3 regions of the Desulfovibrio desulfuricans genome follow, and region 3 is predicted to be linked to each of the others. Evidence: riboswitches for the same ligand, from Rfam matches in the RefSeq annotation. Region 3 holds a riboswitch; each other region holds the start of a gene.
The links. A riboswitch is a leader RNA that binds a small molecule or an ion and turns the genes downstream of it on or off. The one in region 3 is predicted to bind cobalamin.
Positions count from the first base shown of each region.

Region 1 (7,338 bases), 700 kb from region 3:
AGGCGGCGCACATAGGCCGCCACGCTTTCGCCCACCATGGCTGAAAAAATGCGGTGAAAATGGTAGGGCGAAAAACAGGCAATGCGGGCCAGCCCGTCCAGATCAGGCCGCTCGTCAAGGTGCTGCTCGATGTGCCGCAGCACACGGTTGATGCGCTGCTGGTAAGAAAGCGTTTCCAATGGTTCCTCCTCAGAGGCGACGCGCGCCGCCTCTCAAGGGTGGACAGAAGCGCAAAAAAAGTCGAGCGGGTTTTTTGCCGCTGTCCGATGCTGCCCCCAAGCACCATTACTTATCCAAGGAGCAGTTATGAACGGTTTTGATGTGAGCGTTGTTGATTTTTTGGCAAAACGGCTGGCGGGCATCAAGGTACGCACCTCGCTTGCCCAGGCGCAGCGCGACTGCCCGGCCCTGTGGCAGAACTTTTGCCGTCACGTGCCCGCAGGCTACCGCAAGGGCGTCTACGGCATATCCGTAATGCTCAACGCCCAGGATTTCGACTACTGGGCGGCGTTTGAGGCGGCTGACGGCCCGCTGCCGACGGAACTTGCGCCTGTGGAGATACCCGCAGGCGCGTACGCCCGCTGTCAGGTGCCCAACCTAGAGAGCATCGGGGCTGGCTACATGTTTTTGTACCAGACGTGGCTTGCCGGACAGAGCGAATGGAAGCTCAACGAACAGGCCTCCTGCTTTGAGCTGTACCAGGCGGACTGGACGCCCGCCTCGCCCTTTGAACTGTATATGCCGGTAAAACGCTGAGCGGCTAAGCGCGCAAGGGGGGCGGCGGCCTGGCCGCCCCCCCCTTGCGCGCGATTTTTTGCGTTTAGGCCTGCGGCTTTCGGCTCAAAATCAGCGACATGTAGGGCGGCGTGTTTTGCATGTCGCCAAGCCCCTGCCGCACGGTTTCGGCGGGCTGCTCCACATGGCTTGCCAGCAGGCACGAATCCAGCCGGTTTGTGGCGCTCAGCGCCTGGGCAATGGCGGGCAGATTGCGGTAGGCCTTCAATATCACGGCCGTGTCTGTTTGCCGCAGCGAATCTTCAAGACTCTCGCGGTTGTTGATGCCGGGGATGACGCGCAGGGTTTCGCTGTTTTCGCACAGCACGGTGCGGGTGCGGGCCGCCGCAGCCTGAAAGGACGTGATGCCGGGGATGACCTCGACCGTCAGATGCGGCGCGGTCTGGGCAAGCGTGCGCATAAGATAGCCAAAGGTGCTGTAAATCAGCGGGTCGCCGATGGTCAAAAAGGCGGCGCTCAATCCGCTCTCCAGCACCCCGACCGTGGTCTGGGCTGCCTCGCGCCAGGCCTCGCGCAGCACGGCCCGGTCGCGCGTCATGGGAAACTCCAGCCGCTGCACGCGCACATCCGCCCGCAGATGCGGCCGGGCGGTATCCAGCGCCGCAGAAAAATCATTGCGGGGCGACGCGGCGGCAAGTATCACATCCACCTCGCCCAGCACCCTGACCGCCCGCAGGGTCAAAAGGTCGGGCGCACCGGGGCCCACGCCCACACCGTACAGTATTCCACTCATTACATATCTCGCTTTAGAGGCTCAAAAAAATTGCGGCTCAACGGTGCAGCCAGGCGTCCAGCTCTTCCGCCGCATCCAGGGCGCGCGGGCCGGGACGGGCAAAACGCTCTTCGTCCACCACCAGCACACGCCCCTGGCGCACAGCGCGCAGATCCCTGAAGTGGTCGCGCTCCGTCAGCGGGGTCGGCGCAGGATTCATGGGGCCTTTCTGGATGATGTACGCATCGGGGTCGGCCGCCAGCAGGGCTTCCTCACTGAAGCGCACCAGCTTTTTGCCGTCGGTTACCACATTCTGCCCACCGGCAAGGGTCAGTATTTCGCTGCTGATGCCGCCCATACCGGCCGCCAGCAGATTGGGATAGCGCACTTCATAAAAAAACCGCGCCGCAGGTTTGCCCGCATTGCGGGCACGCAGGGCCTCAAGGCGCTGTTTCCAGGCCGCCACAAGGGCCTTTGCCCTTTCCTCGCGACCGGCAAGTCTCCCCAGAGTTTCCGTAACTTCAAACAGCCGCTCAAAGGAATTTACTTCAAACGTCAGTACGTTCAGTCCAAGAGAACGAAGGTTGTCGGTCTGGACCTGAGCCTCGCTGCGCCCCGCGAGCTGCAGCACCACATCGGGCCGTTGCGCCAGCACAAGCTCGGCATTGGGCCGCATGTGCGTGCCTATGGCGGGCAGGCTGGCAAGCTCCGGCAGGTTGCCGTCCGCCGCAGTGCGGGCCACCAGCAGATCGCCCGCGCCCATGGACAGAAAAATCTCGTTAAACGCGCCGTACAGGGCGATCACCCGCTGTACCGGGTGCGCAAACGTCACGCTGTTGCCCGTGTCGTCGACGACGACAATGGGAGACTCTGCCGCCGACGCCTCAGGGCTGGCGGCCCGTGCCGCCGGGACGGATACCGTCAGGGCCAGCGTCAGCAGGGGCAAAATCAGCGCCAGCGTCGCCAGCGCTTTTTTTGCCGTCCTTGCAGCTCCATGGGCCGGACGCGCTGGCAAGCAGCGCCTGCGGCAAGCCAAACCGGGGGTGGGGCAGCACGCAGATGGGTATATTGTAAAGCTCACCGAGATTCTCCTCTGTAAAAACCTGTGTCACCGGGCCGTCAAAAACAAGACCGCCGTTTTTGAGTCCCATGAGCCGCGTGGCGTACAGCGCAGCAAGATTGCAGTCGTGCACGGCCATAAGCACGCAGGCTCCGGCGGCGCGGCGGCGCTCAAGCAGGTCAAACAGATCGACCATGCGCGCCAGATCCAGACCGGCGGCCAACTCGTCCAGCAGCAGCAGGGGGCTTTCCTGCGCAAGGGCGCGGGCCAGCAACACCCGCTGCAGCTCGCCGCCCGAAAGCTCGCTGAGCCTGCGGTGCGCCAGGGGCATGGCGCCGGTTTCGTCCAGCGCCCTGTCCGCCGCCGCGTAATCTTTGCGTCTGTAGGCCCCCAGCCAACCAAGGTGGGCAAAGCGTCCCAGCAGCACCATCTGCCGCGCTGTGAGCCCCTGAGGCAGTTGCCCCCGCTGCGGCACCACGGCCACCATGCGGGCACGCTCGCGCGGAGGCAATGCCGCCAGCGGACGCCCTAAAAGCTCCACACTGCCCGCCTGCGGCGCAAGCACCCCCGAGATGGCTCGCAACAGCGTGGTCTTGCCGCTGCCGTTGGGGCCAAGCAGGGCCGCGCACTCCCCCGCCCGCAAACTGAAATCCACTCCGCGCAGCACGTCGCGCCCGCCGTAACCGGCACTGACGCCCGCCACCCGCACAACGGGCGGGCCGGATGCTTCGCCGCGCGGCGAGGCCTGAGCGGTTGTCGGCCCACGAGTCGCAGTCTGCCCCGGCACGGACATCCGGCATTCTTCCGCCATCAGCGCCTCCGTACCAGCAGGGCAAAAAACGGACCGCCAAGCAGGGCCGTCACTACGCCCACGGGCAGCTCCTGCCCGCCGGAGAGCACGCACCGCGCCAGCACGTCGGCCCAGACCAGCAGCACGCCGCCGCCCATAAAGGCCGCTGCCAGCAGGGGGCCGTGGCCCCAGCCCAGCAGCAGGCGCAGCACGTGCGGCACAACCAGCCCCACAAATCCGATAACCCCGGCCACAGCCACGCAGCCAGCCGTCATGCAGCTGGCCCCGGCCAGCAGCCACAAGCGGGCGCGCCCCACGTCAAGACCGGACTGGGCCGCCTGCTCGTCGCCCAGGGCCAGCACGTCCAGAGCGCGCCAGCCAAGCGCCGTTGCCAGCAGGCCGGGCACCACGGTGACCAGCAGCAGAGGCATACTGCTCCAGCCGCGCCCCTGAAAGGACCCCATGATCCAGAACACGATGCTGGTCACAGATTCTTCATTAAGGGCCTTTACCAGCGCCACCAGCGCGCCCAAAAACGCAGCCACGGCTATGCCCGCCAAAATAACGCTCTCACGGCTGAAGGCCCCGTCGCCGCGCCCGAGCCACAGTGCGCCGCCAAGCGCCGCCAGCGCGCCAAACAGCGCGGCAGGAGCCACCAGCCCCGCGTGGCTGAACCCGGCAAGCCCAGGCAAACCGCCAAGCAGCGCAACCAGCGGCCCGCCAAGCGCGATAGCCATACTGGCCCCGCAGGCTGCCCCGGCTGAAATACCCAGCGTAAACGGATCAGCCAGCGGGTTGCGCAAAACGCCCTGCAAGGCTGCCCCGGCCATGGCCAGAGCGCCGCCGCACAAGGCGGCCAGACATACGCGCGCCAGCCGTATGCTGACCACAACGCCGGTAAGCGCGGAATCATCCGGCGCTGGCGCAAGACCGACAACAGCCGCCAAAGCGCGAAACACGCTCTGAGCGCTCAGGGGCACAGGTCCCGGCAAGCAGGCCAGCGGCAGTGAAAGCAGCCACAAGACGGCCAGACCGGCAAACACCGGCCAAAGCCTGCGGGATTGCGAGGAGGAGGGAGTAGATGCGGAGATTCTGGTCATGCCGGTCCTCTGCCTTGCCCAGCGGGCAAACGCGGGCCAAAGCGTGGCTGGCCCTGGGCAGACCATTGCCTCTTGGCGGCCAGCGCCGCCCGGGCATAAAAAAAGCCTCTTCCACTCGTGGTGGAAGAGGCCCGTATTTCCTCTTTCCTGCCGGCAAAAACCCGTTGCCGTGGGGCGGTCGCGCCGCACCGAGATGCCGTCATTCCATGACGCGCACCGTGGGGCATGGCAGGTCTTCCGGCTTGGTTCCCCTGCTCCGGCCTTCCCGTTTCCAGTGGCGCTAGATGGAGCAAGGTTAAGAACCTTACGGCGGCGGGTCCGCTCCCGTTTTACACGGGATTCCCTTTTCAAGCCGGTTTCCCGGCTACCAATGCCGCCAACACTCTAGGCGCGGGCTTGCGGCCTGTCAATGGCTCAGGCTTTTATCCACACCAGGCTGGCCTGACGGCCCGACTGCCTTGCGCAACGGTACGAAAAAAACTGTCCGTTGTTGCTGGCCGTGCAGAGGTCCAGCCCGTAAATGCTGCGCGTCGGCAGCCCGGCACGCTCCAGCTGATGCCGCGTAAGCCCCCACAGATCCATGGTTTTGCTGTCGGCGTCAAACCAGGGCAGGTAGGGCTCGCCCCACTCCCTGTCAAAATTGACAAATTCCGCCCTGCCCGGCCCAAGGCTGGGCCCGCGCACGGCCACAAGGTCGCGCGGCTCAAGGCCGTAGCGCTCGCAAAAGCGGGCCACGCCCGTGACGGGAAAGTCGCAACGGTTGCCGCGCCAGCCCGCGTGCATGGCGGCAATGTATTTGCCGCTTTTATGGGCAACAAGAATCGGCTGGCAGTCGGCGGTCTTGATGAGCAGGCCCAGACCGGGACGCGCCGTGCCCATGCCGTCGCCCTCAGCCGTTACGGCTGTCTCGCAGGCCACCGCCGCCGGTTCAAAGACCATCACATCGCCATGCACCTGCATCAGCTCGGCCCAGGCGGTCATACCCTGCGGGCGCAGGTCTGCCAGCAGGCTGCGACGGTTGGCAATGACATGATCGGGGTTGTCCTGCACGGTAAAGGCAATGTTGCCGCCGCCGTATTCGCCAAGGCTCACGCCGCCGCCACGCGTCTGAAAAGCGCAGCCAACCTGCGGCACACCGGGAAACTCAAAGGGAATATAACTTACAGACACAGCATACGCTCTTCAGTACATATGTAGTTGACCCGCTGGTCCCAGGGGGCCAGGGGCAGGGATTCCACCAACTGAAACTCAAAGCACAACCCCACGCGGGGGCAGTTGAGGCCTTTTTCCAGAAAGCGGTCGTAATAACCGCCCCCGTACCCCAGACGCCCACCCGCAAGGTCAAAGGCGACCCCCGGCAGCAGCGCAATGTCCGGCGCAAAGACCGGCAGCTCCGCATCATGACCCGCATTATGACCCGCACCATGACCCGCATCCTTGCCCATTTCGGGCCCCACGCCGGGCAGGCTGTCCAGGGGTTCAAGCAGGCCCATGGGGCCGGGCCGCAAGTGTTCCGGCCCGCTGCAGGGCGCAAAATCCATCAGACCCGACGCCTCTGGCCGCACGCGCGGCAACCATACGGTTTTTCCCGTCTGCCAGGCGGCCTGCAAGAGAACGTGCGTACCAAGCTCGCCCCGCACGCCCACATACAGGGCCACAGAGCGGGCCCTGGCCCACATGGGCGCTCCCAGCATACGCCTTTGCGCCGCAAGACTGCGGGCTTCGGCGATATCTGGCGGCTGCCCGGCGCGCAGGCGGCGCATGGCGCGGCGCACGTCGTCGCGGGCCTGCGCTGTTTGCGGCGACAATACGTCGGCGCCGGCGGCCATGCCGGGCGCGGAGTGCATACTGCGGGAGGACAAGCGGCTCTTTCCTTGTAGGTCGATGTGTGTCACTGTAAAGGCCTGAGGCACTGTAACAAAGGAAGCAACACCATGCCAAGCGCCGACTCTCAGGACTATCTCTGGATAGCCGTGGGCGACATCCACGACGAACCGGAACGCTTTGCCAAAATACCCGAACTTTCGCAGGCTGACGGCATCATCGTTACCGGCGATCTGACCATCACTGGCGGCATCAAGCAGGCAGAAACCGTTATGGCGGCACTGTGTGCGCACGACATACCCGTGCTGGCCCAGATCGGCAACATGGACAGGCCCGAAGTCGACCAGTGGCTGAGCGAAAAAGGCTGGAACCTGCACACCCAGACCCGAGAACTCACACCCGAAATCGCCATTTTTGGCGTTGGGGCATCCACGTTTACGCCCTTTGGCACGCCCAGCGAATTTCCCGAATCGGCCTTTGCGACCTGGCTTGAAACCTGCTGGCAAAAAGCCCGCAACTACCCGCACAGCGTGCTTGTTTCGCACAATCCCCCCAAGGACACCGCCTGCGATGTCATCCCCGGCGGCATCCATGTGGGTTCCACGGCCGTGCGCGAATTTCTGGAAGAATCCCAGCCCGACATCTGCCTGTGCGGGCATATCCACGAGGCGCGGGCCATGGATCGCGTGGGGCGCACCCTTGTGGTCAACCCTGGCATGCTTGCCCAGGGCGGCTATGTGCTGCTGCGCTCCAACTCCGGCCAGCTCTCCGCCGAGCTGAAAATGCTCGAAGACTAGCTTTTGCAGGCGCATCCGCCAGAATGTCGGCAGAGATTCCGGCGGATGCCGCAAGCCCCCAGGTATCTGGCGCACGCCGTATAACGGTTTTTTTTATTCCCATCCCTGCGGCATTTTTCCTTCTTTTTTACTGATTTTGCCAGCCTCCCCTTGCCTGCTTGCATATTTTCAAAAAAAACGTACTCTCCAAAAAGCGGATTAGCATGCTACCGCCTTCGCGCGCCTTGTTGGCGCTGCGGCGGAGCAAAAACGGCACATTC
Region 1 covers NZ_CP036295.1:591,368-598,705, reverse strand. The annotation lists gene DDIC_RS02400 (AraC family transcriptional regulator) at 1-179, opposite strand, end outside; gene DDIC_RS02395 (GyrI-like domain-containing protein) at 307-756, shown strand; gene cobI (precorrin-2 C(20)-methyltransferase) at 821-1,528, opposite strand; gene DDIC_RS02385 (ABC transporter substrate-binding protein) at 1,566-2,453, opposite strand; gene DDIC_RS02380 (ABC transporter ATP-binding protein) at 2,392-3,378, opposite strand; gene DDIC_RS02375 (FecCD family ABC transporter permease) at 3,378-4,457, opposite strand; cobalamin riboswitch at 4,668-4,845, opposite strand; gene DDIC_RS02370 (polyphenol oxidase family protein) at 4,872-5,627, opposite strand; gene DDIC_RS02365 (5-formyltetrahydrofolate cyclo-ligase) at 5,618-6,319, opposite strand; gene DDIC_RS02360 (metallophosphoesterase family protein) at 6,392-7,078, shown strand.
Region 1: linked by a shared signal. The riboswitch ahead of DDIC_RS02375 (FecCD family ABC transporter permease) and the one ahead of DDIC_RS13260 (sirohydrochlorin cobaltochelatase) in region 3 are both predicted to bind cobalamin.

Region 2 (7,338 bases), 1.2 Mb from region 3:
CCGAGCTTGAGCGCGATCAGGATTCGCCCATGAGCAGGCTGTTTGAAAGCCTGCAAACCTCGACCCTGCAAAATACCGTGTACGGGCGGCCCATCATCGGCTTCAAGGAAACCGTGCGCGCTGTTACGGCTGACGACCTGCGCGCTTATGTGCAGCGCTGGTATCAGCCGCAAAACATGTTGCTGCTGGTGGCGGGCGATGTTGACCCGCAGGCCGTGCAGCAGCACGCGCAGGAGCTTTTTGGCGGTTTGACCAATACCAACGACGTTGTTGCGCCCCCTGCGGTTGATTTGCGCAAAGCCCCCGGCGGCCCCCGCGTTGAAGTGGTGCGCGGCCCCTGGAACAAGGTTTACCTCGGCATGGCGTTTCCCGCGCCCTCTCTGCGCGACCTGCGGTCTGTGGACCTCGACGTGCTGAGCTACCTGCTGGGCGGCGACGGAACCTCGCTGCTGAGCCGCAAGTATGAATACGAGAAGCAGCTCGTGGACGGCATAAGCGTGGGCAACATGAGCCTTGACCGCGCGGGCATGCTGTACGTCACCGCCAATATGGCGCCGGAAAAGCTGGAGGCCTTCTGGCAGGGGCTGACCACTGACCTTGCCAAACTCAAGGCTGCGGATTTCAAGCCTGAAGCCCTCAAGCGCGCCCGCTACAACCTTGAGGACAGCCTTGACCGCTCGGCGGAGACGCTCAACGGTCTGGCGGCCTGGCTGGGGGCTGTGCAATTTGAACTGGGCGGCAACCAGGCGGAACAAAACCTGCGTTTCACCCAGCGCAATGTGTCGCAGACGCAGGTGCAGCAGGCCATTGACCTCTGGCTTGACCCCGGTTTGGTCAGGGTGCGCGTGCTTGCGCCCGAAAACGTCAAGCTGCCCGACCTTGAGGCGATTTTGCAAAAAAACTGGCCCGGAGCTGCCGCCGCCAAGGCGGCAAAGCAGGCCGCGGCATCGGCCGGTCAGCAGGAGGTTGTCGACCTGGGCCAGGGCCGCACGGTTATTCTCATCCCTGACGCAACCGTGCCCTATGTGGCCATGGACATGATGCTGCCCGGCGGCAACGCGCTGCTCAAGCCCGAGCAGCAGGGGCTCGCCGAGCTGACGGCCAGCACGATTGGCGACGGCTGCGGCAAGTTGGATGCGCAGGCCGTTGAAAGGTATTTTGCCGACCGCGCCGCTTCGCTCAGCGCCAAGGCTGGACTGCAGACCTTTACCGTTTCGGTGACCGGCCCCGCGCGCTTTAACGCCGACTATTTCGCCATGCTGTCCGACGTGCTGGGCAAGCCCCGGTTTGAAGCCAAGGAGATCAAGCGAGAGGCGGAAAACATGAAGGCGGCCATCCGTCAGCGTGCGGACAGGCCTACCGCGTATCTGTTCTCCCGCGTCAATCCCTTCCTCTTTCCTGGCGGGCAGGCCTACGGGTATGACAGCCTGGGCACGGAGGCGAACCTTGGCAAGTTTACCCCCAAGGATGTGCGTGGGTTCTGGGAGAAACAGCTGGTGCAGCCGTGGGTGCTTGCCGTGGCGGGCGACTTTGACCGCGAGGCCGTGCTGGCCTTTGCCCGCAGCCTGCCCACGCCTGACGGCAAGGGCTTTACCTTGGCAACGCCCTCGTGGGGCGACGCCCGCAGCCTCGACCTGCACCTGCCGGGCCGCAACCAGGCGCACGTGCTGCAGGTCTTTAAGGCTGTGCCCTATACGAATCCCGACGCGCCCGCGCTCATGCTGCTGCAGTCGGTGCTCTCCGGGCAAAGCGGCCTGCTGTTCAGCCAGATGCGCGACGAGCAGGGCCTTGGGTACACGGTCACGGCCTTTTACCGCGCCATGCCCCAGGCGGGCATGATGGCTTTTTACATTGGCACCACCCCCGACAGGGTCGCGCAGGCGCGCGAGGGCTTTGCCAAGATTATTACCGACATCAAGGCCAAACCCCTGCCCGAGGAATTGCTGCAAGCCGGGGCCAACCGTCTGCTTGGCGAGTACTACCGCGACAAGCAGAGCCTTGACGCCCGCGCCGGAGTTGCCGCGACAGATGCGGTGCTGGGCTTGCCGCGCGATTTCAGCAAGTCGCTCATCGACAAGGCGGCCAAACTGACCCCGGCGGATATTCAGGCAGTGGCGCAAAAATACCTGGATGAAAAAAATCTGTATAACATGACCTTGCTGCCCTAGGCGGCGATTACGCCTGTTCCGGGCCGTATGGCTGGGCCGCCCTTCCGCATCTGGCGGGGAGGCGGCAAGCTGTACGGCTCTTTTTTTGCGGCGGCAGGGAGGCTGGCAGTGCGCCTTGTGCCCATGATGCGCAAAAGCCGGCGGTTGGCGCGGCGCACAACGGATGAGGGGGAGTAAATGAAAATTTGCCCAACCCTCAGTTTATCATACAAAAAAAGTTTTTGCAGGCTGATTTTTTGGCAATTTGCGGGCAAATTAGAATGTCAAGTTTTCCCTAAGTTCCCAAGCTGCGGGGGGGCCGTCTTGAAAAGAGGGCGGGGGTAGAGTAGGTTCATTTTTGCGCTTATTGGAACTGCCTTCTACTGAAGGCTCGCACTGGCATCGGCTGCGTTCGCAGTGCCGTGTCAGGAGCGGCAGCGCCATGCGGGCAAGCGTGCCTGCGTGCATGGCGAAATGTTTCGTGAGCGCAATCAACATCACAGTTGCAGCAGGTCACCTGACGTGATCCGGCAGCCTACAAGGGCGAACAATTTTGTCACCGCCCCTCTATTGTGCGGCCTGTACATGGTGAAAATAAGGGCAAATAACAAATTTCAGTAATCTAAACAGTGTTTTGCTTTGAACCTTGGACATGTTTTTTTTGCGCATTTATTGACACAATGCAAGTCTTTTGAGATTTTCTAGACATTGAAAGCGCCATGGAGCTTAATAGGGAATGCCCGTGCAAATCGGGAGCGGACCCGCCGCCGTGAGCCTGTTCAAAACCGCATTTCACTACATGCCACTGGGTAATCTGGGAAGGCAGAAATGCGGCAGGCAAGCCGGAAGACCTGCTTTCAACCGTTCTTAGAAAAAGGATCCTCTGCAACGGGCTTTTGCGGAAGAACCATCACAAATGGGCCAGCAATGGCCCGTCCGCCCGTTTTGACCGGGCGGCCTTTTTGTTCATGGCCCACAAGTTGGAGCGAATTGCATGCTCGTCAGCATAATAAAGCGCGACGGCACGGAAGTGCCTTTTGATTCGGTCAAGATTCTCAATGCCATCACCAAGGCTAACCAGGCTGTGGGTGGTGAAGACATGTCGCCCACCGACCTGCTGTTTGTCACCGAAAAGGTGTGCAAAAAGCTGGAGTCGCGCAGTCTCAAACATGTTGAAGAAATTCAGGATGTTGTTGAAGAAACGCTCATCCAGTACGACTACGCCAAAAGCGCTAAGGCCTACATTCTCTACCGCGCAGAGCATACGAAGATCCGTAATGCGGAATCGTATCTCATGGATATTTATAAAAAACTCACCTATTCTCCTGCCCTGCAGGAGGATATAAAGCGCGAAAACGCCAATATCGACGGTGATACGGCCATGGGAACCATGCTCAGGTACGGTTCTGAAGGCTCAAAGTTTTTTATCGACAATTACATTTTGCCCAAGGATGCCTCGGCCGCGCATATCAACGGCGACATCCATATTCATGACAAAGATTTTTACATGCTCACGGAAACGTGCTGCCAGATAGACCTGATCCCCCTGTTTAAAAACGGTTTTTCCACGGGGCACGGGCATTTGCGCGAGCCCAATTCCATTGAGAGCTATTCGGCCCTTGCCTGCATCGCCATTCAGGCCAACCAGAACGAAATGCACGGCGGCCAGAGCGTGCCGCATTTTGACTTTGCCATGGCCGAGGGCGTCGTCAAAACCTACCGCAAGGAATATGAACGCGCCTTTGCCGCCTTTTTGCGCATCAGTAACGGGCTTGAAGAACAGGCCGCCATTGATGCCGCCAGAGGGTTCATTGGTCTGCTGCCCGAAGGCCCGCGCCTGGGCACCTGCGACGATTTTGGCGCTGCCCTGACAGCGGCTGCCCCCGAAGATCAGCGCGACATTGCGGCGCGTGCGCACGCCTACGCTGCGGGCGAGGCCCTCAAGTATACCGAGCGCCGCACGTATCAGGCCATGGAAGCCCTGATCCACAACCTCAACACCATGAATTCTCGCGCCGGGGCGCAGGTTCCCTTCAGTTCCATCAACTACGGCACGGATACCTCGGCTGAAGGCCGCATGGTTATCAAAAACCTGCTGCGCGCCACCAAGGCCGGGCTGGGCAACGGCGAAACCTCCATTTTCCCCGTGCAGATTTTCAAGGTCAAGTCGGGCGTCAACTACAATACTGAAGATCCCAACTACGACCTGTTCAAGCTGGCCATGGAAGTATCCGCCATGCGGCTCTTCCCCAATTTCAGCTTTCTCGACGCGCCGTTTAACCTGAAGTACTATCATCCGGGCGACTACAATACCGAGGTGGCCTATATGGGCTGCCGCACGCGCGTGCTCGGCAACGTGTACGACAAAGACCGGGAGGTAACCTGCGGGCGCGGCAACCTGAGTTTTACGTCCATTAACCTGCCACGCCTGGGGCTGGACGCGCGGGGCGACATAGACCGTTTTTACGCCCTGCTCAACGACAAGATCGACCTCGTTTTTCGCCAGCTTTTGCACCGGCTCAAGATCCAGAGCGCCAAAAAGGTGCGCAACTATCCTTTCCTCATGGGCGAGGGAATCTGGCTTGATTCTGACAAGCTGGGTTGGGACGACAGCATTGAAGAAGTGCTCAAGCACGGTACGCTGACGGTGGGCTTTATCGGCCTTGCCGAAACGCTCAAGGCGCTTGTGGGCAAACATCACGGCGAGAGCGAAGAAGCGCAGAAACTGGGGCTTGAAATCATCTCCCAGATGCGTAAGCGCTGCGACGAAGAAGCGGAAAAAACCGGTCTCAATTTTTCACTCATCGCCACCCCCGCCGAAAGTCTCAGCGGGCGCTTCGTCACGCTCGACAAGGCCAAGTACGGCAGCATCCCCGGCATCACCGACAGGGATTATTATACCAACTCCTTCCACGTGCCGGTGTATTGCCCCATCAAGGCCTTTAAAAAAATACAGATTGAGGCTCCCTATCATGCCCTGACCAATGCAGGCCACATTACCTATGTGGAGCTGGACGGCGACACCTGCAAAAATCTTGAGGCATTTGAAAGTATTATCCGTTTTATGCACGACAACGGCGTTGGCTACGGCTCCATCAACCATCCTCTCGACCGCGACCCTGTCTGCGGTTACGTGGGCGTGATCAACGGAGCCTGCCCCCGTTGCGGGCGCAAGGAAGGCGAGGCCGTAAGCGCCGAACTGCTTGAACAATTGCGCAAAAAATACCCGCACACCCCCAAGTGGGACTAGCGGTAACATACATTTTTTTCACCATCTTTTGCTTAGAGCAAGGAGAGAGCACATGCTGATGAAATCGAGTCTGTTTGCGGAAACCAAACCCGCACAGAAACTGGTTGGGCAGAATGTGGGTTTTGAACGCACCCGCCGCATCACTGGTTACCTTGTGGGAACGCTTGACCGTTTCAACAACGCCAAACGCGCTGAAGAGCACGACCGCGTCAAGCATGCCTGAATCATGCAAGACCGCGCTCATGCGGCTGTCGGGCATTGTGGAGGAATCCATAGTGGACGGACCGGGGCTGCGGTATGTACTGTTTACGCAGGGTTGCCCGCACCACTGTAAGGGGTGTCACAATCCGCAGACGCACAGCTTTGAGGGCGGCTTTCTGCTGACGGCAGAGGCCGCCCTTGCCCAGATGGCGGAAAATCCGCTGTTGTCGGGTATAACGCTGTCGGGCGGCGAACCTTTTGAGCAGGCCGAGGCGCTTTGCGCCGTGGCAGCGGGCGCGCGAGCCATGGGAAAAAGCGTGATGACCTACACCGGCTATGTTTTTGAGGCCTTGCTGGCGCGCGACGACCCCTGGACAGGCCGGCTGCTGGATCTGACGGATATTCTTGTGGACGGCCCCTACATGGAAGACCTGCGCGATCTTGAGCTGCAGTTCAGGGGCAGCTCAAACCAGCGGCTGCTTGACCGCGCCGACAGAGAGCGGATAGCCGCAGGGCTGCGCCGCAGCTGAGTGATTTCGCCAGAAGGCATCAGTGCTGGGCAACCTCGGCGCAGAAACATCCCGTGATATCTCCCCTGGCACGGCGCAGGCAGGGGCAGTTTTCATAAGCTGCCATTCATAAACCAGTGTTCCCCGCATCTGCGGGGCTTTTTTTTGCCCGTGCGAGGGCGGCAGTGCAGGGGTGGGCGTGGACAGTGCAGCGCTGGGCCTGAGCGGTCTCGGTGCGACTTTGCGCAGGCTTTGCACTTCGTGCTGCAGTTTTTCGACAGTACCCCGGGCCTCGTTGAGGTCGCGTCTGAGCGCGCCCGCCCGCGTTTTCAGGCTGTCTTCGAGCACGCGTATAACATCGCATGCTGTGGTGATGACCAGCGGGGCCTCGTCGACCTTTTGGGACACTGCGGCGGAGAGTTTGCGCAGGGGCAGCAGGTACCTGTAACGCGGCACAAGCCCGCAGGCAGAAAAGACAAGTGAAAGGATAACCGCAGCGCTCAAAAAAGGATGCGTGGGCTGTAGGTGAGCAGACCTGCAAGGGGGAGCAATAAGCAGAAAAATTACAGGAACGCCCCTTTGTTTCCCCTATGGGTAGTGTGGGGAATGCGGCAGGGGATCAGGCCGCAGCAGTCGCGCCGCACAATCTGCGCATGACCACAAAATTTGCAGCCGCGCGGCGCTGGGCGCGGATGCGCGCCCTGTTTACCTGAGCCACATTGTCGGCGAGCAGGCTTACCACATCTGCGTCGAGGTAGTTAAGCTCGGCCATGGACTCAATGAGCGCCATGGCTTTGGGCAGGGGCATGCCCTGACGGTAAGGGCGGTCTTCTGTCAGCGCGGTAAAAACATCCGCCACGGCGATAATGCGCACCGGCAGGGAAAGGCCGCTCCCCTTGACTCGTTCGGGGTAGCCTGTGCCGTCAATGCGTTCGTGATGTCTTCCCCCCCATTCCCGCACGCAGGTAAAGCCGGGTATGGAACCCAAAAGTTCCAGGCTGTTTTGGGCGTGCTGTTGTATTTGCAGCATTTCTTTAGGGGTAAGGGACGTTGGTTTTTCCAAAATTTCCAATGGGATGGCAAGTTTGCCTATGTCGTGCAGCAGCCCGGCGATAAACATGGTTGTAAGGTCGCCGATATCGGCCATACGGCTGAGTTTGAGCAGCATACGGGCCGTGTGCGCCACGCCCATGGAATGCGTGGCCGTGAAGGGGCTTTTGGAGTCGATGGT
Region 2 covers NZ_CP036295.1:1,965,835-1,973,172, reverse strand. The annotation lists gene DDIC_RS08200 (M16 family metallopeptidase) at 1-2,168, shown strand, start outside; cobalamin riboswitch at 2,843-3,020, shown strand; gene DDIC_RS08195 (anaerobic ribonucleoside triphosphate reductase) at 3,142-5,397, shown strand; gene nrdD (anaerobic ribonucleoside-triphosphate reductase) at 5,450-5,620, shown strand; gene nrdG (anaerobic ribonucleoside-triphosphate reductase activating protein) at 5,613-6,128, shown strand; gene DDIC_RS08180 (hypothetical protein) at 6,063-6,611, opposite strand; gene DDIC_RS08175 (HD-GYP domain-containing protein) at 6,727-7,338, opposite strand, start outside.
Region 2: linked by a shared signal. The riboswitch ahead of DDIC_RS08195 (anaerobic ribonucleoside triphosphate reductase) and the one ahead of DDIC_RS13260 (sirohydrochlorin cobaltochelatase) in region 3 are both predicted to bind cobalamin.

Region 3 (7,338 bases):
TTGCAGCGCAGTGCAGTAAATGGGCATCGTTGAACATTGTGTTTTGACTCTTATGCAGTGCATGTAATCAATATAGTTATTCTGATGGTTTTTTCTGGCTTGGCGTAAGCGGGACAACCTGTGGTAAAACTTGGCAATGAGCGTAAATAGGCGTAGCAAAAAGCATGTCACCATTTGTATTGCTGGCAATACTGTTTGCCGCTTTTTTGCACGCGCTTTGGAACATCATTGTCAAAAGCGGCGGCAACAAGCTTTTTGAAACAGGTTTGAACGCTTTTGGCGGCTTTTGTGGCGCGCTGTGCTTTTTGCCTTTTTTGCCGCCTCTGCCGCAGGCCGCCTGGCCCTACCTGGTAATATCGTGCACCTGCCATCTGGGCTATTACCTCTGCATCTCCGCCGCATACGAGCGGGTGGACATGTCCTTTGCCTACACGGTCATGCGCGGCAGCGCGCCCTTGCTGACGTCGCTGGCCCTGCTGGCCGCAGGCGTGGGCATGAGCCTTGGCGCGTGGTGCGGCGTGTTGACCCTCTGCGCGGGCATTCTGTTCCTCGCCTCCGACAATATGCGCCGAGGCTACGGCTGGAGCGAAGTTTTTATCTCCCTGCGCACCTCGTGCGTCATCATGGGCTATACGCTGGCAGACGGTCTGGGCGCCCGTGAAAGCGGCAACGCCGCTACCTACACCACCTGGATTTTTTTGATTAATGCGCTGCCAGTGCATGTCTACATTTTGTGGCGGTACGGCCTGAGCTATGTAAAGTATGCCCGCAAGCGGCTGGTCGTTGGCACGCTGGGCGGATTTGCCAGCATGGGATCGTACGGCATTGCCCTGTGGGCCATGACGCTTGCCCCCATTGCCGTGGTGGCGGCCCTGCGCGAAACTTCGGTAATTTTTGGCATGCTGCTGGCCGTTTGGCTGCTGCGCGAGCGCTTTACCCTGCAGCGCGGGTTTTCCGTGCTTATGGTCGTGGCAGGGGCCGTGCTGCTCAAACTGGCCTGAGAGCACGCCGCACGCCGCTGCACGCTGCCCCTGCCGCCGCATGGCCTGGCGTCGCTTTTTTCGTATATCCGTATTGCCGCGTCCTGGCTGCAGCCAGCGCGGTCTGTCCGCGCCCGCCGTTTGCAGGCTGCGCGTCTCGCCGTCGGCGCAGGCGAACGCGGCGGCGTCTGTCGATCCGGCAACGAAAAAGGGCGCTCCCTTGCGGGAGCGCCCTTTTGTATCCTGAAGCAAAAACAGACTAGTTGTTTTCGCTTTCTTCAAACTTCTGCTTGAGCAGATCGCCCAGGCTCTGACCGGCTTCTTGCGGGCCGGAATGGAATTCCTTGGGCTTGCGGCGTTCTTCCTCGTCCTTGATCTGCTTGATGGACAGGCCCAGACGGCGCTCTTCAGCGCTGACGTGGATGACCTTGGCCTGGATTTCCTGGCCTTCCTTGTAGATCTCGGCGGGGGTCTTCACTTTCTTGCTGGAAAGTTCGGACACGTGCACCAGGCCTTCAATGCCTTCTTCCACTTCAACAAAGAGGCCGAAGTCGGTGATGTTGGTCACGGTGCCCTTGATGGTGCAACCCACGGGGTAGGTGTTGGGCACGTGGCCCCACGGATCGTCCACCAGCTGCTTGACGCCGAGGGTGAACTTTTCGTTTTCCTGATCCACGGTCAGCACCTTGGCCTGCACGGTGTCGCCCACCTTGTACAGTTCGTTGGGGTGACGCACCTTCTTGGTCCAGGAAATGTCGGAAACATGGATAAGACCGTCGATGCCGTCCTCGATGCCGATGAACATGCCGAATTCGGTGATGTTCTTGATGACGCCTTCAAGGATGGTGCCTTCGGGGTACTTTTCAGCAACCAGTTCCCAGGGGTTGGGACGAACCTGCTTCATGCCGAGGCTGATGCGCTTTTTGTCGCCGTCCACGCCCAGGATGACCACGTCGACTTCGTCGCCGGTGTGAACCATCTGGGAAGGATGACGCAGCTTGCGGGTCCAGGACATTTCAGAAATGTGCACCAGACCTTCAACGCCGGGTTCCAGTTCCACAAACGCGCCGTAGTCGACAAGGTTGGTGACCTTGCCGCTGCACTTGGCGCCCTCGGGGAAGCGGGCGGAAATATCCTGCCACGGATCAGGCACAAGCTGCTTGAGGCCCAGGGAGACCTTGTTGTTGTCGCGGTCGAAGGAGAGCACCTTCAGGGTCAGTTCCTGACCGATGGTGATCATTTCCTTGGGGTGGCGAATGCGCTTCCAGCTCATGTCGGTGATGTGCAGCAGGCCGTCGAGGCCGCCAAGGTCAACAAACACGCCGTACTCGGTGATGTTTTTGGCCTTACCGGTAACAATCTGGTTTTCTTCAAGGGTGCGCAGCAGATCCTGACGCTTGGAATCGCGCTCCTCTTCAAGCAGCACGCGGCGAGAAACGATGACGTTGCTGCGGCGGCGGTTGATCTTGAGCACGCGGAATTCGAATTCCTGGTTGACCAGGGCATCCATATCCGGCACGGGGCGCAAATCCACATGCGAACCGGGCAAAAATGCTTCCACACCGCCGATGTCCACGGTGTAGCCACCCTTGATGCGGCGGACAATGTGGCCCTTGATGACCCGGTTGTTTTCCTGCACGTCTTCGAGCTGGTCGAACACCTGCATGCGCTTGGCTTTCTCGAAAGAAAGGGTGATGGTGCCGTCGTTTTCGTTCTTGCGAACGACGTAAACGTCAACACGATCGCCAACTTTGACGCAAATGTTGCCGGCGGGGTCGCGGAATTCGGCCGCGGGAATCTGCCCTTCGGACTTGAAATTCACGTCTACAAGCACATTGTCGTCATCCACGCGGACGATTTCGCCCTTCGTGATAGAGCCTTCCTCAAGATCGCCGAAATCGGGATTGAGGTAGTTTTCAAGGGCGCTTTCGAAATTAATTTCGGTGTCGTGCCCGGTTTCAAAACCTGCCATATGTCCAGCCTCCAAACATAATTTCCCCATAACAGGGAGGTGACTTATTATCAGGATTTAAGCAAAAGAACAAGAAAAAAGAAGCGCCAAATCGGCGATTGTCGCCGAAAAAACGGAATTTGGACAGGTCCCCGAAGCGGCACTGGGCGGGGGCCGCCGAAGGGGTCGGCTGCCAGCCCCTGCCAGACGGGGGCCGCAGGGTTTGGAGCGCTTGACTTTTGCGGGCGCATGCAGTGTTTTTAAAAAGTCGGCGGGGAATTCCGTGCAAATCGGAAACAGTCGCGCTGCGGTAAGAGGGAACGAAGCTTCACTGTTCCGCCACGGGCGGAGCGTACAGGCCAGTCGCGCAAGCGGCGAAGGCGAAGTCTAGGCGCGGGGCGCAGGCCCCCATGGCCCTCGAGTCCGAATATCCACCGGCATTTCATACACTTCAACCTGCCAACGCGCCATTGAGGAGGTTGCCATGCTGCGTAACGCGCCGCATTCCATTTTGCATTTTTTCACCCGCACCCTGTTGCCCCTGTTGCTGTTGTGCGCCGTAATGGGCGCGCCTGTTGCCGTCGTCGCCGGCGAGCCTGCGGCCAAAGCCCCCGCCGCCGTGCCTCAGGGCAAGGCTGGCGTGCTGCTGGTAGCCTTTGGCACCAGCGTGCCCGAAGCCCTCGTTTCCATGAAGGCCGTGGACGAAGAATTTAAGGCGGCTTTTCCCGGCCAGCCGGTGGTGTGGGCCTATACCTCGCAGATCATCCGCAAAAAGATCGCCGCGCAGGGGCATCCTGTGGGCGGCATCAGCGACGGCCTGGCGCAGCTTGCCAGCGACGGCGTAAAGGTCGTGCGCGTGCAGTCGCTGCATGTCATGGCGGGCGAAGAGTTCAGCGAGCTTGAGCGGGCCGTGCTCATCGACCTGCAGAAAAACCCCGGACGTTTTGACGCGGTGTTTCTCGGCAGACCCATGCTGGAATCCCAAAAAGACGCGCAGGAACTTATCCGGGCCATCACTGACGACGTAAAGCCCCTGCGCGGCAAGGATGCGGCCCTGGTGCTCATGGGTCACGGACAGAGCCATGGCCGGGCCGATCTGACCTTTGAAGGCACGCGCGCCGTGTTTCACGATGCGGACAAGCGCGTGTTTATGGCTACGGTCGAGGGCGCGCGCAGCGTGGACGACCTGCTGGCCGAGCTTAAAAACGCCAAGGTCAAAAAGGTCGTGATTGAACCGCTTATGCTGGTGGCGGGCGACCACGCCCACAACGACATGGCCGGATCCGAAGACGACTCGTGGGTCTCCAGACTCAAGGCTGCAGGGTACAAGGTTGAGACCAACCTCAAGGGCCTGGGCCAGATCGCGGGAGCCCGCGCCATTCTGGTGCGCCACGCGAGTGAAAGCGCCGACGACCTGACAAAGGAACCCAAAAAGCAGTAGCGGCAACCGCCAGCTGCACGTTTTTTGTAAACGGGCCGCATGAGCCGGGACAGCGCGTCCGGCTTGCGCGGCCTTTTTTGCGGCCCCGGTTTTGTTGCGGGGAGGGGAATTACCGGGGCTGCGTCAGCCCTGGCGCACCAGCAGCCACGCCAGCATGCCCCCCTGTGCCGCAAGCGCCCCCAGCAGCGCGCAGCAGCGCCATGAGAGCGTCAGGGCCTTGGGCGCGATGCCTCCGGCCAGAGCCAGCATGCCCTGTATGGCCCGTTTGAGGGGCCACAACAGCGCCAGACCAGCCCATACCGAAGCCCCCAGGGTGAAGGGACGCAACTTTTCAATGTCCCACAGCCCGGCCAGCGAGGCGTACAGGTTCACCGTGCCCGCATTGTAGGCGTTGCCGATGGTTTCCAGCCGGTCCAGGGCCGGGCCGTCGGTGCAGCTTGCGCCGAGCGCAAAAAAGATTGCCACAAGGGCGAGAAAAAGCAGCAAAAAAAGCCCAAATGTACGCATTAGCCAGCGGGAATGCGCCACGCCCGCAAAGTCGCCAATGCGGCGTGCAAAGAGATGCAGGGGGATAGCCAGAAGCGGCACGGGTACGATCAGCAGCCCCAGGCCCGGTTTCACAAGCGCAAACGATCCCCCGGCCAGCATTACGTAGCCGACCAGAAAGAAAAGAGATGCAGGTGTGACGGCAAGGGGCATGCAGGCTCCTGTGTCGGCGTTTATCAGGCGTGCACAACGGAAGAACGCCTGCGTTTGAGGATATGCCAAAAGAAGACAAAGGTCTATGCGCTCAGGAGGATCGCGAGCGTCCTATACCCGAAAGGGCCGATTGTCAGTGGCTGGACGTGCGCGACCGGAGGATCCGCCAGCGGACAGGGCGGACAGGTTTTTATGACGTGCGGTTTTGGGGAGAGGGGCCGCTGGGGGGCAGACCTTCCCTAAGGGTCGGGCAGGACAATGACGTTGGGCATGCTGGCCATGGCAGACCTGCAGGCCGGATTGTCCGGGTCAAAGCAGCACAGTATGGCGCACAACGAGCCGTTGGCTCCCTGACTGACCACGCAGGCCTCAAGCTGCCGGTCAGGGCAGCCGCCCGCAGAGGGCATGTCCGGCAGCGCGGCCCGGCATTCGCTCTCGGCCCTGAGGCACGCCTGCTTCTGGCCCGGAGCGTGGATGACGCACCATGCGGCGCTGTCCACCTTGGCCAGCTCGTTGGCCTGCGCCAGGGCAGGCGTCAGGCATGCCGCAGCAAGGCAAAGGGCAACAATGCCGGCAAGGCGGGCTGCGGCGACTCGCAGCCTGCTGACGTGGGCCCTCAGGCCCTTGCCGGTGCGGTTGGCATGGCGTTTCATGGTCAGCGCTTGTCGACGACGCGTTTGGACTTGCTGAATGTGCGCGGCAGGCTGGCGTACTCGGCCACGCTGACAGAAACCCGGGCCATGATGGCCTTGTGCAGCCGGTGTTCCAGCTCGCGGGCCAGGGCTTCGTCGTTGCCTGCGGCGTGGTTCTGACCGCGTTCTACGGTGAGGGTCAGATGGTCGAGGGCGCGCTCGTCGCGGGTCAGCTCCACCTGATATTCGCCGCCAAGCTCCGCAAACTGGCCGATGACTTCCATGATCTGGCCGGGGTAAATGTTGACGCCGCGGTAAATGATCATGTCGTCCGAGCGGCCAAGGATGCGGTCATGCCGGGGCATGTCGAGCCCGCACGAGCACTTGCCCGGCAGCAGACGCGAAAGGTCGTGGGTGCGGTAGCGCAGCAGGGGCACAGCCTCCTTGCACAGGCTGGTGACCACCATTTCGCCCACTTCGCCCTCGGCAACGGGCTGCATGGTGGCCGGGTCGAGCACTTCGATGATGAAGAGGTCGGCCCAGTAGTGCAGGCCCTCGTGGGCGTCGCAGTCTATGGCTGTGCCGGGGCCGTACATTTCGGTCATGCCGCCGATGTCGTAACAGCCTTCAAGCCCCAGTTTGCTCTCGATGGCCAGACGCATTTTTTCGCTGCGGGTTTCAGAACCGCAGACCATGCGCCTGAGCTTGATCTTGTTGCGCAGGCCCGCGCGTTCCACTTCTTCGGCCAGCAGCAGGGCCATGGAGGCCGTGGCCGTAAAGCCGGTGGAACCCAGATCTTCCAAAAGCTGCAGGTGCATCTCAAGGTTGCCGGGGCCCACTGGCACGGTCAGCATGCCGAGCCTTTCGCTGCCAGCCTGAAACCCCGCACCGGCGGTCCACAGACCGTAACCCACGGCCAGCTGCATGCGGTCTTCGGGGGTAAAACCCGCCAGCTCGAAGCAGCGGGCAATCTGCAGGCTGAACGTATCAATGTCGCGCTGGGTGTAGGCAAGAATTTTGCGCTTGCCGGTGGTGCCGCTGGAGGCGTGGATGCGCGCCACGTCACGCGGGGGCACGCACAAAAGGGGCAGGGGATACCCTTCGCGCAGGTCTTCCACATCGCAGGTGGGCAGGCGGCGCAGGTCGTCCAGGCTTGTGATGTCGTCGGGCTTTACGCCGCAGGCCTCCAGCTTTGCCCGGTACTGGGGCGAATTCCAGGCCTGGCGCACGGTGTAGCGCAGGCCTTCAAGCTGCTTGCGGTGGATTTCCTCATCGGTGAGCTGGGGAATAAAGCGGTACGACATGAAGCTCTCCTGATTCCATGGCGATCATGGACGTGAAAAAGAAAAATAAAAACCACACTGCGGTTTTTTTGCGCCGCAGGCAAGCCCAAAGGGCGGCCAGCCTACAGCTTGCCCCCAAGGGCAAAAACTTCGCGCACCGCAAGCATGCGCTGCGCGGACTCGGAGTCTTTTTGCTGCTCCAGGGCCAGCATGAGCAGCACGCGGGCCTTGGCGGGCGAAAGCATGCCGCCGGGCACAAAGCCCTCATATTCGTCAAGGGGCGTCACCGGGCCGGAGCCGGTGCGGCTGCAGCGTATGACGGGTATGCCCCCGGCAATGGCCTGCCGCAGCT
Region 3 covers NZ_CP036295.1:3,137,937-3,145,274, reverse strand. The annotation lists gene DDIC_RS13270 (DMT family transporter) at 165-1,001, shown strand; gene DDIC_RS13265 (30S ribosomal protein S1) at 1,240-2,952, opposite strand; cobalamin riboswitch at 3,168-3,384, shown strand; gene DDIC_RS13260 (sirohydrochlorin cobaltochelatase) at 3,416-4,372, shown strand; gene DDIC_RS13255 (hypothetical protein) at 4,496-5,071, opposite strand; gene DDIC_RS13250 (hypothetical protein) at 5,311-5,724, opposite strand; gene DDIC_RS13245 (phenylacetate--CoA ligase family protein) at 5,727-7,007, opposite strand; gene DDIC_RS13240 (asparaginase) at 7,109-7,338, opposite strand, start outside.